DNA from 3 places in the Paenibacillus sp. FSL R7-0331 genome. Region 1 is predicted to be linked to each of the others. Evidence: predicted binding sites of a transcription regulator. Region 1 holds the regulator's gene; each other region holds the start of a gene.
The links. Region 1 encodes Rex, which represses fermentation and respiration genes when NADH is low (regulators of the CRP and FNR family bind a similar motif). Its sites were predicted from a motif close to TTGTGAAATATTTCACAA; they were not measured.

Region 1 (5,476 bases):
ACAGTGTGCGCACGGATCAGAAGGTAATGGTCAGCACACATACTATCAACCTGCAGGATCAGCTGCGCGAGCGGGATATCCCTCTCCTGACCACAGTGGTTCCGTTTCCGTTCAAGGCTGCCGTCTTTAAAGGAAGAGGGCACTATTTGTGTCTGCGCAAGTTTGAACATAAAATAAATAATAAAGACTTCGTGAGCACCAGGGAAGAATCGCTCACTGCAGCGCAAATGCTTGTGTGGCTTACCCAGACACAGTCAGGCGACGACGAGGAGCTGAATCTAAGCGGCCGGGGCGGCGATTTCTGGGAGAGCGTCGCCAGCGACACTGATTCCTGTCTGGGCCGGGCCTGCCCGTGGTTCCGGAAATGTTATTATCACCGGGCCAAGCATGAAGCGGGCATTGCCGATGTAGTCATTACGAATCATTCCAAGCTGTTCGCAGATGTGAAGGCCGGGCATCAGCTGCTGCCTGCCTACGAGCATCTTATCATTGATGAGGCGCATCATCTGGAGGATGTGGCCGGTAAGCATCTGGGCATGCAGATGAAGTATTTTACAGTAGCCCATACGCTCACGCGGCTGTATAAGGACAGTAAGAACGGTCAGCTTCCGGCGCTGCGCCAGACTTTGCAGTCTTCAGGAAGCGAGCAGGCTTCCGAATGGAGCAGCGTCATTGACCGGATCTATCCGGATCTGCTGACCGTCAAGGAGACATGGGATGTGCTGAGCGACAAGCTGTTCGGCCTGCTGCCTGACCGCAGTGATGCGGCAGCCGGAGAAGCGGGGCAGCTGGTGTCACGCCTGCATCCCGGCAAAAAGCCGAGGGACTGGGAAGAGCTGGCTGCACTGGAGAATACGTTGAATCTCTGCCTCAGCGATATCATCCGCAGGGGCGACAAGATGCTCAGTGAGATGCGTGATACCGACAGCCAGTCATCCTCAGACAGCCTGGTTACCGACATCGGCGGATTGTTCAAGGACCTGACGTCCATCCGGGAGCAGATCCGCTTCTTCATGGGTCTGAATGACGAGAATATTGTGTACTGGATGGAGGGCAGCAGCAACTACCGCGGCAAATCACTGCAGCTGTATGCTGTTCCGGTGGATGTCAGCACCCAGCTCAAGGAGCTGTTCTTCGATAAGAAAAAGAGTATAACCTTGACCTCGGCCACGCTGTCTGTGGATAAATCCTTTCAGTTTATGATTGATAATCTTGGTCTGGGCGAAGCCGCGCAGCAGGACAGGCTGATGACGGCACTGCTGCCTTCACCGTTTAATTACCGTGAGCAGGCACTGCTCGTTATTCCGCGTGATTTTCCGAGTATTAAGGGCAGTGTGGGGGATGCGCGGTTTGTTGACAAGCTTGTGCATTCGCTGGCAGAAGCGGCAATTGCAACGAGAGGACGCATGCTGGTGCTGTTTACTTCTTATAAGATGCTGAGGCAGGTCTACGATCCGCTCAAGGAAGCGTTGTCCTCGGAGGATATCGCCGTACTTGGACAAGGAATTGAAGGGGGCAGCCGCAGCAAGCTGATCCGGCGGTTCCAGGACAGTCCGGCAGCCGTACTTCTGGGCACCAGCAGCTTCTGGGAAGGCGTGGATATTCCCGGTGATGCTCTTACCTGTCTGGCTATTGTGAGACTTCCGTTTCAGCCGCCTAACCACCCGCTTGCAGAGGCCAAGTCAGAGCTGCTCCAGGCGCAGAAAAAGAATCCGTTCATGAAGCTGTCGGTTCCCCAGGCGGTTATCCGCTTCAAGCAGGGCTTCGGCCGGCTGGTTCGTACCGCTCAGGATCGGGGAATTGTCATTGTATATGATACCAGGGTAATCGAGTCTTACTACGGAAAGTATTTCCTCTATTCGCTGCCCGGACCCAAGATGGAGCATATGCTGACCGACCAGATGGTTCCGAGAATTGAGGAATGGCTGGAAGGCGGCATTTCATAAAGACTTTGCGTCATTATCTATTTATTGTCCAGAGCCCGCCTCCGTCTCCCGTTGATTGATAAGGGGACGGATGCGGATTTCATACACATCTGAGCATCATCAGAGCAAGACTAAATTTAGGAGGAGAATACATGAAATCGGACAAAATATCAGAGGCTGTCGTACGCAGGCTCCCTGTGTACCTGCGTTTCCTGAATGATCTCCAGAAGCGTGAAATTGCAACCGTTTCTTCCCAGGAGCTGGGACAGAAGCTTGATCTTAATCCGGCTCAGATCCGCAAGGATCTGGCTTATTTCGGTGATTTCGGCCGGAAGGGCATCGGCTACGATGTGTCTTATCTGATCGAAAAAATCCGTCACATCCTCAAGCTTGACCAGCAGATCAACGTTGCGCTGGTAGGAGCCGGTAACCTTGGCCATGCCCTTTCAAACTACAATGCCTATCTTAAGGATACAATGAAAATAACAGCCATCTTTGATTCCTACGCTCCTAAAGTGGGACAAAAGATCAACTCCCTGACCGTTCAGCCGATGGAGGAGCTGGGCCGGACCATTCGTGAACAGGGAATCCGGATCGGTATTATTACGGTACCCGACAGCGAAGCGCAGAATGTTGCTGATATCCTGGTGGAATCGGGCATTGAAGCCATTCTTAACTTTGCGCCGGTTATTTTGAAGACCCCGCCGACGATACGTATTCATGCAGCTGATTTTACAACGGATCTGCAGAGCTTGGCCTACTATTTGCATGACGGAAAGGACGAAATAAGAGATGAGCAGCAATAAAACCATAATCGTGAACGGCCGGTTTCTTGTGCCGGGCTCGCTTAAGCCTGTCCTGAGCGGTTATATGACTATAGAGGATGATCTGATCACATACATAGGGGAAGACAAGCCTGCAGCCGAAGAGGGCGTTCTGACGGTTGACGGCAGCCGCCTGCTGTTCATGCCGGGACTGGTCAACACCCACGGCCATGCAGCGATGTCACTGCTGCGCGGGTATGGTGACGATATGGTGCTTCAGACCTGGCTGCAGGAAAAAATGTGGCCGATGGAAGCGAAATTTACCGGTGATGATGTGTACTGGGGAACAGCATTGTCTGTCCTGGAAATGTTAAAGGGCGGAACAACAACCTTCCTTGATATGTACGATCATATGGACCGGGTAGCAGAGGTTACGGAGCTTTCCGGCATTCGTGCTGTACTGATGCGCGGCGCGATCGGCCTGTGTCCTGAAGATGTGCAGAATCAGAAGCTGGCAGAAGCTGTAGAATTCGCGCGCAGCTGGCACGGTAAGGCGGACGGCAGAATTACAGCTATGCTCTCACCGCATGCGCCGTACACCTGTCCTCCGGATTTCTTCATGAAATTTGTACAGGCAGCCCATGATCTGGATCTGCCGATGCATACGCATATGTCTGAGACACGCCATGAAGTGGAACAGAATGTCGCTGATTACGGCCTTCGTCCTGTGGCACATCTGGAGAAGCTTGGTATGTTCACCCGGCCATCCCTGATTGCCCATGGCGTTCATCTGAATGATGAGGAAATTGAGATTCTGGCGAAGTACAATGTCGGAGTATCCCATAACCCTGGCAGCAACCTGAAGCTGGCGAGCGGGGTTGCCCGTGTGCCGGAACTGCTGAAGGCGGGAGTCAAGGTTTCACTCGGCACCGACGGGGCAGCCAGCAACAACAATCTGGATATGTTCGAAGAGATGCGGCTTGCCGCCCTGATCCACAAAGGCGTCAGCGGTGACCCGACAGCTGTGCCTGCACCGGAAGCGCTGCTGATGGCAACGGAATACGGGGCCTCCTCCATCTATCTGGCTAATGTGGGCCGCCTGGCTGCAGGCATGAAGGCAGACTTTATTGCCATTGACATTGACCAGCCGCATCTTCTTCCTCATTCCGACCTGCTCTCCCACGCGGTATACTCAGCAAGTGCAAAAGACGTGGCGCATGTCTGGGTTAACGGCAAGCAGGTGGTGAAGGACGGCCAGTGCCTGACGCTGGATGAAGAGGAGATCCGCCGCAAAGCGCAGGAGACTTTCGAAAGCCTGCTCAAACGGTAAGAGGGTTAGTTACAAGCGGTGCTGCCGTTATTGATACAGAGGTTATATAGAGGAAAGGGAGCTGTATTTTGAGGAAAAGGAAAAAATGGCTTCCGCTGGCGGTCAGCGCGGTACTGCTCCTTTTGTTCGGACTCGGGCAGTTCTATGCCTTTATTATGAAGGACCAGTGGGCTGAGCGCAGCGCAGCCAAAGAAGTGGCCAGAGCCCGTGCAGGGCTGACTGAAGTGACCAAAGCGCAAAAGTCTGTCTGGGATGAGAACTCAGCCTATTGGGTGCTTAAGGGCACCAATGAGGCCGGCACCAGGCTGATGGTATGGGTCCGCTTTACACTTGACGGCAAGCCGGCAGGGGGCGACAACGATGTGTATGCGGCTGAGCTGGACGGCGGCACTTCCGAGCAGCAGATGCAGGACCGGCTTGCTGCCGAGCTGCCCGGTGCCGACATCCGGCGGCTCCTGCCCGGCGTATTTAACGGGGAGTATGTGTGGCAGGTCTTTTACAAGCAGGAGGGCCGGTACTATTACCGGTTCTACCGTTTTGCCGATGGTACGGCCATCGGGGACGGCTATAGCTTGCCTAGTCAATAAGACGGTCGAATATACTGGAATATGCTTTGTGTGATATACAAAAGAGTTGTCATTTCCGATGATTATAGTATATCTATAGCAATGCAGATAAGACGGAATACTAAACAGAATATGCCTGAAGTCACAAATAAAAGACATGAATGAGCTTATCATTCATGTCTTTTTTGCCGATATGAAAAAGAAGCAAAGAAGTAATACCCAATAATTAGTACCGAAAATTTTAAATATATTCACATTTTTTTGCGGAATCGTATATACACCTATGATATACTAATGCTTGTACTTAAGACATGCGAAAGAGCATGCCGGATTATGAAAAACGCTAGACATGCTATCTTAATCTATTATATATTGATTGGCTTACATCTGAGAGGAGGACGTTTCTTGAAATTACGTCTTATGCCTGTACTGTTAACGTCTCTGCTGTCTGCTGCGCTGTTGTTTGGAGGCTGGTATGCTTATCGCCAGTTCGCTGTGCAGGAGCCGCTCCAGAAGATTGTATCATCCTATGAAGGAGTCAATGAATCACATATTAGTATTAACCGCAATGAAGTTACTTTGAAACTTGAGCTTGAGCCGGGAACCAAATTGCGTGAGCTTGTACAGTATGTGAATACAGAAGGCAAGTCGGCCATGGGCGGCCGGACGCTGAAACTAGATGTTGACCAGAACTCAAGCCAGCTGCTGGATGAATACTGGGAAAAGGCGATGTTTTCGGTCGCAGAAGCGATGGAAAGCCGCAAATATACCTTGATTCCGGCTAAGCTTGACGGACTCAAAACACAAAATACAGAGTATAAAGACGTGACCGCTACAACAGAAATTGATGATAATAACGTCTACGTGAGCCTGAGTGACGGTAAACAGAGC
Region 2 (5,476 bases), 1.6 Mb from region 1:
GGGAGTGGGGGGCTGCTGCCAGCTTCACCACTGCGGAAGCAGACACTGACCAGGTAACCTTTATTAATGTGACCGATTCGCAAGGAATAACGCCGGCGGATTTTGCGGTGTGGGGAAGGACGCTGAACAAGGCAGCAGAGACCTTTCCGGCGGCACAATTTATTGTGCATAACGGGGACTTTACGGAGGAAGCCGAAGATTCAGCAGCGTGGAACAGCTTTTTCAGCAATGTGGACAGCCTCGTGTCCCGTATCCCGCTGATGCCGGTGACAGGAAACCACGATGAGGTGGAGGAACAAGCAGCCGAATTCACCTCTCACTTCAACGTCCCGGATAACGGGGCCAAAGGCTCAATCGCCGGAACATCGTACTCCTTCGACTATGGACCGGTGCATATTACGGTGCTGAACACGGAGGGTAACTTGAAAAAACAGGCTGAATGGCTGAAAAAGGATCTTGCCGGTACGGACAAAGCCTGGAAAATCGTTGCTTTTCACCGTCCGGCATATGGCGGTAATACCTATAAGAAGCTGGACGACTGGGCTCTGCTTTTTGACAAATATGAGGTTGATCTGGTGCTGCAGGGGCATAATCATGAGTATTCGCGGTCTTATCCGCTGCTGGACGGGGAAATTGTAGCTGAGGGTGAAGGAGCGGCTGGGGCGTCCAGAGGAACGGTCTATGTCGTTACGAACGCTTCCGGCAACAAGTTCAATGAGAAAAAAGAAGACCAGTTCTATCATGCTGTACATTTTCAGAACAACAAGGCGATGTTTGCGGGCATTTCCATTAGCGGTAGAGTACTGACTTATCAGGCTTACGATGTGGATGGCAACCTGCTGGATGAATTTACACTTACCCACTAAACACACGTAAACCTCTATCATTGATTGTCATCAACGATAGAGGCTTACGATGTTTGCACTATACCCATGTTATGCTCAGACTCCTTATCCTATCCTTTGAACTCAGCCGGGTAGAAATCGTCCGAGGCGGCAGTGAATTTGCCTATCCTGCACGATAAATCTTCTCTAATTCATCCTCTGCCACGAGTGGACTGCGATGTAACATTTGAGCTTTAAGAAGCTCCTACCATTTCGTTCGGGGATGAATTGAAAGCTTTAACGCCAGGATCAAAGATATAGTCTCAAGCTCAGGGATTACAGCTGCTCAGGATTGCTGCGGAATAGTTACTGCTGTCTGTCAGACGTTCCTGCTAGCGGTGTAAGGTTCCCTTGAGTTGATGTCTTAAGTATACCTGCAGACGGCCGGGCTGTAAAAAGCGCTAATCTTAAGAAATGGAACTATTTTTCAGCTCATCCTCTTGTAAGCGCTATTATTCTGTCTGGTTCTCAGTTTTTCGGTATTCGCGGCCTGTACCCGGGTAATGCCTGGTTAGATCAATCATGTATAATGAAGCCAACAGAGGAGGAGTATCAATGAAGCTGTTTCGGATAACAACATCACCTATGGGTGTAGAGCGGATCGGGGAGTTTCTGGAGAATAACTATATCTGTATCGGTTATCCCGGCACCGGAGATTTGGAACATGCCGGTCCGGAGGAGATGCTGGCCAGATTGCTGAAGAGCGGGGCATATAAGGGACCGGAGCTTGAAGAAGCCGTGGTTAACCTTAACCTGTTCGTGCATGAAATGCAGGACGGGGATTATGTGCTGATTGCCGACGGGCAGTGGGTGCATCTGGGCGATCTGGGTGACTATTTCTATGACGAAACCGGCGATACACCGGAGGACGGCCGCTGTCACCGGCGCGGTGTAACCTGGCTGAGAAGCATTCCGCAAAGCGCGCTGAATCCGGAAGCTGCAGAACTGCTGGCAGATGAGAGCCTGATCTCCAGGTATCGCGGGACGCTGCCGGCGGCACGGCTGGAGCTGTGGATCGAGGGGAAGAGCCTGGCTGATTCCGTAGCTGACGGTAAGCGCAATTTGGTGGATGAAATAACCGTCGCCAAAGCCGTTTCCGTCCTTAAAGAAGCTCTCCACAGCGATGATGCGGACCGGCGTGAACGGGCAGCAATAGCAATCCTGCAATACGCAAAATAGAACGGTAAATTTTTGTGTCCAATTCACTGATTACACCTCACCTCGGTTTCCAGGTAGGGTGTCCACTTTTACATAGTAATAATGGGCTGTTTGCAGCCTGAAGCAACAAAAAAGCCTTCCGCCTAATGATGACGGAGGGCCTTTTTGCGCATTCTATAGCTGTTCTTCGTGCAAGGATCAGATGAAATCCACGAATTCGTTAACCGGCTTACGGTAGCCGCGCGGTCTGATCTTATGCTTGTTGTCTTTGCCGATTGTGATCATCAGGGCAGGGACAAGATTATCCGGTGCATTGAGGGTTGCATTCACAGCCTCGGGCACAAAACCGATCATCGGGCATGTATCCCAGCCCTTGTCCTTGGCGATCAGCATGAACTGCATGGCTGAAAGGGAGGCGTTACGGATGGCTTCATCGCGCTGGAAGGCTTCATTGCCGGCATAGGCATCATTAATGGACTGGATGGTGTTATCGTATTCCTCCTGGCTCATAGCGCCAAGCAGCTTAAGGCCGCTGTAAATCTCCGGCGCCTGCAGGTAAGCATTCTTATCACCATATACGATAATGACGGCTGAAGCAGTATGAACCTTGTACTGGTTGTATGCATCCTTGCGGAGCTGCTCCTTGACTGCCGGATCGGTAATTACCTTGTAGTGGGCATGCTGCAGATTGTTGCTGGAAGGGGCGAGACGGGCAAGCGAGAACATCTCCTCCAGCTCAGCCTTGGAAATAGAAACACCTTCTACGAAATTCATGGCGGATCTGCGGGCTTGGACTAATTCTGAAAAATTGCTCATTATTATGCCTCCGTTAGTTTATGTATTGGTTAATAAAAATCAATAACTGATGTTTTATAATAAACTTACATTAAGTTACTTGCTTAAGATAGCATGGTGTTTGAGGATCGTCAATGATTTTAGGCGGTAATTCATAAATATTTTTATAAAAAAGAAGGAAATACGCGAAAATGCCATTAAATAAGTGATTAATATCACAAAATAAGGCTAAATGGGTAAAAACTTTGTGACATAATTAACAATAACGGTGGTATAATAGGCACACTGACTTTGTGAGTTAGATATGATTAAGCAGGTATGTCAACGCGAAGGAGAGGCTAATATGTCTGAAACAATTACACAATCACTGCCTGAACAGGAAGAAACAGCTGCCGCAGCAAAGGTATCCAAGGAGGACTTGCTCGAACAGCTGCTGAAGCCTGAGGTTCAGGAGTCGCTTGCATTACTGGTGGAGGAGCTGCCTAAGCTGACTAAGCTGGCCGGAGTATTAACGAAATCGTTTGATTTTGTCCAGGCGGTTGCAACGGATGATGTGCTAAAGAATGACACTGTAGGTGCGATCAAAGAAATTGCCGAGCCTGTTGTAGGGTCGGTTAAAAACATGGCTGCTACCGTAATCGAAGCTAAGGACCGCGCTGAGGCCAGTACGGACAATATCAGCCTGTTCGGCATGATGAAAATGATCAAGGATCCCCAGGTTCAGAAAATGCTCCGCTTCGTGAACGCCTATCTGGAGGTCAGCGGCGAACGCAGTCCGCAGAAGTAAGTAACCTGTACTTTATTGATTTAGAATGTATACACACGTATGGACGGAGGAAATAGAATGTCAAAACATATTGTTATCCTGGGTGCAGGTTACGGCGGCTTGCTGAGCGCGCTGACTGTGCGTAAATATATGAGCAAAGCTGAAGCAAGAGTTACGGTAGTCAACCAGTATTCGACTCACCAGATTATTACAGAGCTTCACCGTCTGGCAGCCGGAAGCATCTCGGAAAAGGCGATTGCGATGCCGCTGGCGAAGCTGTTTGCCGGTAAAGATATCGATCTGAAGATCGCCAAGGTAAAATCCTTCTCCGTGGACAGCAAGCAGATCAGCCTGTCTGACGGTTCAACCCTTTCTTATGACGCACTTGTTGTCGGACTTGGCAGTACAACGGCTTACTTTGGTATCCCGGGTCTGGAGCAGTACAGCATGGTACTGAAGTCGGCAGAGGATGCCAAAAACATTCACGCCCACATTGAAAGTAAAATCGCCGCATACGCGCAAAGCAAAAACCCTGCGGATGCAACCATTCTGATCGGCGGCGGCGGATTAACCGGCGTTGAGCTGGTTGGTGAAATTGCCGATGTTCTGCCTAACCTGACCAAGCGTTATGGCGTAGATCCGAAAGAGATCAAGCTGCTGCTCGTCGAAGCAGGGCCAAAGATTCTGCCTGTATTGCCGGATCACCTGATTCAGCGGGCAACCGCAAGCCTTGAAGCGCGCGGTGTACAGTTCCTGACCGGACTGCCTGTAACCAATGTTGAAGGCAACACCATTGATCTGAAGGATGGTCAAAAGATCGTTGCCAACACCTTTGTATGGACCGGAGGCGTGCAGGGGAATCCGCTGGTCGGGGAATCCGGACTTGAGGTTAACCGCGGCCGTGCTACAGTCAATGATTTCCTGCAGTCCGCTTCGCATAAGGATGTGTTCGTTGCCGGAGACAGCGCCGTTCACTTCGCGCCGGACGGCCGTCCAAATCCGCCGACGGCACAGATTGCCTGGCAGATGGGCGAGCTGATCGGATACAACCTCTATGCTTTGTTGAATAACAAAGCGATGGAAAGCTTCAGCCCGATTAATTCCGGAACACTTGCCAGCCTCGGCCGCAAGGACGGCGTTGCCATTATCGGCGGCAGCTCGACTCCGCTTAAGGGCCTTCCGGCAACTATGATGAAGGAAGCCAGCAATATCCGCTACCTGACTCATATTAAAGGCCTGTTCAGTCTGGCTTACTAGACGACTATCCCCTCCAATCCTGAAATGAGCCTTACAGAGGCCGGGATAATGGAGGGGATTTTTGCCTCTATTTGCCTCTATTGAAAAAATCCGCTGTACTATTCGTTGCCCTTTGCTATAATATCCTTGTTTGTATTAATCTGGTTTGTCATGGGAGGATTTATAGAATGGGATTCAAGGATAATGATGTGATCGTATTTATCGGCGACAGCATCACAGACTGCGGACGTAATTATAGTGATGCTGCATCACTGGGTTGCGGCTATGCCCTGATGGCTGCTGCCAGATTAGGACTGCTGTACCCGGAGAAAAAGCTGACCGTATTTAACCGGGGGATCAACGGCAACAGGATAACGGATTTGCAGCAACGCTGGGACAGTGACTGTCTGGAGCTGAAGCCGGACTGGGTATCCATCTATATTGGAATTAATGATACCTGGCGCTGGTATGACTCAGGCTTTGAAACTACGGCAGACGAATTTGAATCCGCTTACCGTGATCTGATTGAGCGTACACTGGCGGTAACGGATGCTAAGTTCGTTCTGGTTGAGCCTTTTGTGCTGCCCGTGCCGGAAGACCGGAAGGGCTGGCGTACAGATCTTGATCCGAAAATCCA
Region 3 (5,476 bases), 270 kb from region 1:
TTAATTAGACTAGCTCCATATGTGATCCAATGCCTAATATACCATGAGTTAACTTAATCCAACATGAGCTTTATTGCCTCTTCTACCGCCTAGCAAAAAAGCCGCCCCGCAGCAGATATCTGCTGTCAGGAACGGCTTCATTCATCTGTATTCATTATTTTACCAGCGCTGATTCTCTGCGTCCTTCTTCAATCAGGCGGTATGCACGCTGCACTTCCTCATCGCTTGGCGAAGGCACTCCTTCAAGCTCATAAGGACGGCCAAGCTCTTGCCATTTATAAATCCCCATCTGGTGATAAGGCAGGATTTCGAACTTCTCAACCCCGTTCAGGGTTCCGATGTAACGTCCAAGGTTAAGCAGATCTTCTTCCTTATTATGAATGCCGGGTACATATACGTGGCGGATCCACATTTTACGGTTATGATCAGACAGCCAGCGGGCCAGCTTCAAGGTACGGTCATTAGACTTGCCGGTCAGCTTAATATGGGCTTCATCGTCAATATGCTTCAGGTCCAGCAGCACGAGATCGGTAACATCCAGCAGGTCGCTGATCTTCGAACCGTCATTGTAGCCGTTGGAATCGAGCGTTGTATGCAAATTCCAGCGCCGTTTTACTTCAGTGAACAGCTGTTTGACAAAATGCGCCTGCAGCGTAGGCTCGCCGCCGGATACGGTAAGACCGCCGCCGGAAGTCTTATAATAGTTCAAGTATGGCTCAATTTCCGCAAGCACTTCTTCGAGCGTCATTTCCTTGCCTTCGTTCAGACCCCAGGTATCCGGGTTGTGGCAATACTGGCATTTAAGCAGACAGCCCTGCATGAAAAGCACGAAGCGGATTCCCGGGCCATCCACCGTTCCAAAGGTTTCTAATGAGTGGATATGTCCTTTAACCATATGAGGTCATCCTTTCGAAAAAAAACTTAAAATTTTAATGAATTTCAGACAAGAGTTTACCGCCCTCTTGCAAGGGCGGCAGCTCTGTAGTTTATTTCAGTTCCTGATGTCCAAGAACAAATCTTACATGGAAGAGTGGAACGTACGGTTGATAACATCCAGCTGTTGTTCGCGGGTCAGCTTGATGAAGTTAACAGCATAGCCGGATACACGAACAGTCAGTTGCGGATAGTTCTCTGGGTGATCCATAGCGTCAATCAGCTGCTCACGGTTAAATACGTTAACGTTCAAGTGCTGAGCGCTATTGTGGAAGTAACCGTCCATCATGAATACCAGGTTGGACTTACGAGATTCTTCGTCTTTACCCAGCGCCTTAGGAACGATGGAGAACGTATTGGAGATACCGTCCTGTGCATCGGAGTAAGGCAGTTTAGCAACAGAGTTCAGGGATGCAAGTGCGCCCTTCTTGTCGCGTCCGTGCATTGGGTTAGCACCTGGTGCGAATGGCTCGCCTTTTTTACGTCCGTCTGGAGTAGTACCAGTCTTCTTACCGTAAACAACGTTCGAAGTGATTGTCAGTACCGATTGAGTCGGAACAGCATCACGGTACGTTTTGTTTTTGCGGATCATTGTCATGAAGGTTTCAACCAGTTCAACTGCAATGCTGTCAACAGCGTCGTCGTTGTTACCGTAGCAAGGGAATTCACCTTCAGTTTCGAAGTCGATGGCAATGCCTTGTTCGTTGCGGATCGGTTTAACCTTAGCGTATTTAATTGCGCTCAGGGAGTCAGCAGCAACGGACAGACCAGCGATACCGCAAGCCATTGTACGCAGAATGTCGCGGTCATGCAGCGCCATTTCGATGCGTTCGTAGGAGTATTTGTCATGCATGTAGTGGATGATGTTCAGGGTGTTAACGTAAGTCTTAGCCAGCCACTCCATCATTGGTTTGAAGCGTTTCATCACTTCATTGTAATCGAGATACTCGGAAGTAATTGCAGGGAATTCAGGACCTACCTGTGCACCGGATTTTTCATCCACACCGCCGTTGATTGCATACAGCAGGGCTTTTGCAAGGTTAGCACGGGCTCCGAAGAACTGCATTTGCTTACCGATGCGCATTGGGGATACGCAGCAGGCAATTGCGTAATCATCACCCCAGTATGGACGCATTACATCATCGTTCTCATATTGGATCGCGCTGGTTTCGATGGATACCTTGGCACAGAATTTCTTAAAGCCTTCAGGCAGCTTCTCGGACCAGAGTACAGTCAGGTTCGGTTCCGGTGCAGGTCCCAGATTGTACAGGGTGTGCAGGAAGCGGAAGCTGTTCTTGGTTACGCGGGTAGTTCCGTCTTCAGCCATACCACCGATGGATTCTGTTACCCAGGTAGGGTCACCGGAGAACAGTTCGTTATAGTCAGGCGTACGCAGGAATTTCACGATACGCAGTTTCATTACAAAGTGGTCAACAATTTCTTGTGCTTGCTCTTCTGTAAGAGTACCTTCTTCGAAATCACGTTGTGCGTAGATATCAAGGAAAGAGGATACACGTCCCAGGGACATCGCTGCACCGTTCTGCTCCTTAACAGCTGCCAGGTAACCGAAGTATACCCATTGAGTAGCTTCTTTGAAGGAGTTAGCCGGTTTGGAAATATCAAGACCATGAGCGGCAGCCATTTCTTTCAGTTCGGCCAGAGCGCGGATCTGCTCGGACAGCTCTTCACGCAGACGGATTACATCTTCAGTCATGGAATCAACTTCAAGCTCAGTCAGTTGCTGTTTCTTGTCTTTAATCAGGAATTCAATACCGTACAGAGCAACGCGGCGGTAGTCGCCGATAATGCGTCCGCGGCCGTATGCATCAGGAAGACCTGTGATAACGCCGGATTTACGCACTGCTCTCATATCTGGAGTATATGCATCAAATACGCCTTGGTTATGCGTTTTGCGGATATTCGTGAACATTTCGACAATGTTATTCGGAAGCTCGAAGCCATAAGCCTTAGTAGCATCGATCATCATCTTGATACCGCCGAACGGCTGGATGGAACGTCTGAAAGGAGCATCAGTCTGCACGCCTACGATTTGTTCCTTGTCCTTGTCGATATAACCTGGGTTGTGGGAAGTAATAGTGGAGACAGTATCGAGGGATACATCCCATACGCCGCCTCTTTCTCTTTCTTCCTTGCTCAGCTGGGAAATGATCTTCCACAGTTCAGTGGTGTTGCTTGTAGGACCTACGAGGAAATCTTCATTTCCTTCATAAGGCTTGATGTTTGTTGTAATGAAGTTATTAACGTCAACTTTCTTGGCCCATTTACCTTTTGTAAAACTTCTCCAACCCGACTTTACCTCTTGTACATCTTTTTCAATCACCGACATGCTAAATCCCTCCATTTATATATTTATTATATTTGTAGAGATCGCGGGCTTGAAGGTTGATCCCGTGTCTCGTGATCCCAAGAATATGGTTGTTATAAAATTCACAATCACAATTTCATATCTCGGGTTCGTTGTTTATATAAACATTTTAGTTTATTTTCTGAAAAAGGACTGTGACAAATATCACCTTTCCGGTGATATTTGTCACTACCATCTAGTCCCATATTATCCTTTAAACATATTATTCGCCACTCAACACCTAATTAGACGTCAAATCTTCCGTAGAAGGCATTGCGGTATACGTCAGCCAGCTCGCTTACCAGCGGCAGCTTAGGGTTAGCTGTTGTACATTGGTCTTCAAATGCACGGTCAGCCAGGTAATCTACACGGGATTCGAAATCCTTAGGATCGAAGCCAAGCGCAGAGAAGGATTCTTCGATACCGAGCTTTTTGTTCATGTCGCGGATTGCGTTGATCAGGCTTGTTACGCCTTCTTCAGTAGTGCGGGCCGGCAATCCCAGAATGCGGGCGATTTCGGCATAACGCTCGTCAGCTACAAAGTGCGAATATTTAGGGAACGCAGCGAATTTCGTAGGTTTCTTAGCATTGTAACGGATTACGTGCGGCATCAGGATTGCATTGGTGCGGCCGTGTGCGGTGTGGTACTGCCCGCCCCATTTGTGCGCCAAGCTGTGGTTGATGCCCAGGAATGCGTTAGCGAACGCCATACCTGCAAGTGTCGATGCGTTGTGCATTTTCTCACGGGCAACTTTGTCTGCTTGCAGTGCGGATTTCTCCAGGTACTGGAACACCAGTTGGATTGCTTTGATTGCCAGACCGTCGGAATAGTCACTAGCCATAACCGATACATAAGCTTCAATAGCATGTGTTAGAACGTCCATACCAGTATCAGCTACAGCAGTTTTAGGCAAGCTGTATACAAATTCCGGATCGATAATCGCAACATCTGGAGTCAGTTCATAATCAGCCAAAGGATACTTAGTATTGTTCCCTGTTGTCTTGTCAGTAATAACCGCGAATGAAGTCACTTCCGAACCTGTACCCGAAGTTGTTGGAATCGCAACAAATTTAGCTTTGTTACCCAGCTTAGGGAATTTGTAGACACGTTTGCGGATATCCATGAATTTCTGTTTCAGGCCGTTAAAGTCAGCATCCGGATGTTCATAGAATAGCCACATCCCTTTGGCAGCATCCATTGGGGAACCGCCGCCGAGCGCGATGATGCAGTCCGGCTGGAATCTGTTCATCATAGCAGTACCTTTTTCAACGGTAGTAGTCGATGGATCCGGTTCAACTTCCGAGAACACTTCAATCGCTACAGGAGTTTGGCGTTGACGCAGATAGTGCTCAACTCTTTCCACATAACCCAGCTTAACCATCATAGGGTCAGTAATGATTGCTACGCGTGTGATGTCAGGCATTTTAGCCAGGTACTGGGTGGATCCTTTTTCAAAGTAGATTTTGTCAGGTACTTTAAACCATTGCATATTCACGGTACGACGGTTCACCCTTTTCACATTGATCAGATTGATGGCAGTAACGTTCTGCGATACCGAGTTGCGTCCATAAGATCCGCAGCCAAGTGTGAGCGAAGGGATATTCGTATTGTAAAGGTCGCCGATGGCGCCATGTGTCGAAGGCGAGTTCACAAGAATACGTCCCGTTTGCAGGCGGTGCGAGAACTTCATGATAACTTCTTCATTGTTGGAGTGGATAGCCGAACTGTGGCCCATGCCGCCAAATTCAACGATTTCTGCAGCACGTTCGATACCTTGGTCAGCATTTTTAACTTTGTAGCAAGCCAGAACCGGGCTCAGCTTCTCAGCGGACAGCGGATATTTAGTACCTACACCTTCGATTTCTGCTACCAGAATCTTAGTGCCTGCAGGAACCTGGATTCCGCACATTTCAGCGATTTTCACAGCCGATTGACCAACGATTGCCGGGTTTACTGCGCATTTTTCTACATTCATAGCGCCGTTTGTCAGCTTAGCAGCTTCATCTTTGTTAACGAAATAGCAGCCGTTCGCGATCATTTTCTTTTTCACTTGGTCAAAAATGGCTTCTTCGATAATAACAGCCTGCTCAGAAGCACAGATCATACCGTTATCGAATGTTTTGGAAAGAATAATGTCGTTTACCGCTTGATCGATATCAGCACTCTTTTCAATGAAA

Region 2: R70331_RS12130 (helical membrane plugin domain-containing protein) is a predicted target of Rex. The motif match lies at 3,083-3,100, and genes of this name have one in related genera.
Region 3: pflB (formate C-acetyltransferase) is a predicted target of Rex. The motif match lies at 3,370-3,387, and genes of this name have one in related genera.

Annotation. Positions count from the first base shown of each region.
Region 1 is NZ_CP009284.1:4,529,311-4,534,786, reverse strand. It holds gene dinG (ATP-dependent DNA helicase DinG) at 1-1,946, shown strand, start outside; gene R70331_RS19455 (redox-sensing transcriptional repressor Rex) at 2,078-2,731, shown strand; gene R70331_RS19450 (amidohydrolase) at 2,718-4,019, shown strand; gene R70331_RS19445 (cell wall elongation regulator TseB-like domain-containing protein) at 4,088-4,606, shown strand; gene R70331_RS19440 (hypothetical protein) at 4,991-5,476, shown strand, end outside.
Region 2 is NZ_CP009284.1:2,938,722-2,944,197, forward strand. It holds gene R70331_RS12115 (purple acid phosphatase family protein) at 1-866, shown strand, start outside; gene R70331_RS12120 (hypothetical protein) at 1,440-2,063, shown strand; gene R70331_RS12125 (nitroreductase family protein) at 2,241-2,858, opposite strand; gene R70331_RS12130 (helical membrane plugin domain-containing protein) at 3,181-3,624, shown strand; gene R70331_RS12135 (NAD(P)/FAD-dependent oxidoreductase) at 3,682-4,860, shown strand; gene R70331_RS12140 (SGNH/GDSL hydrolase family protein) at 5,028-5,476, shown strand, end outside.
Region 3 is NZ_CP009284.1:4,795,476-4,800,951, forward strand. It holds gene pflA (pyruvate formate-lyase-activating protein) at 155-895, opposite strand; gene pflB (formate C-acetyltransferase) at 1,019-3,280, opposite strand; gene adhE (bifunctional acetaldehyde-CoA/alcohol dehydrogenase) at 3,544-5,476, opposite strand, start outside.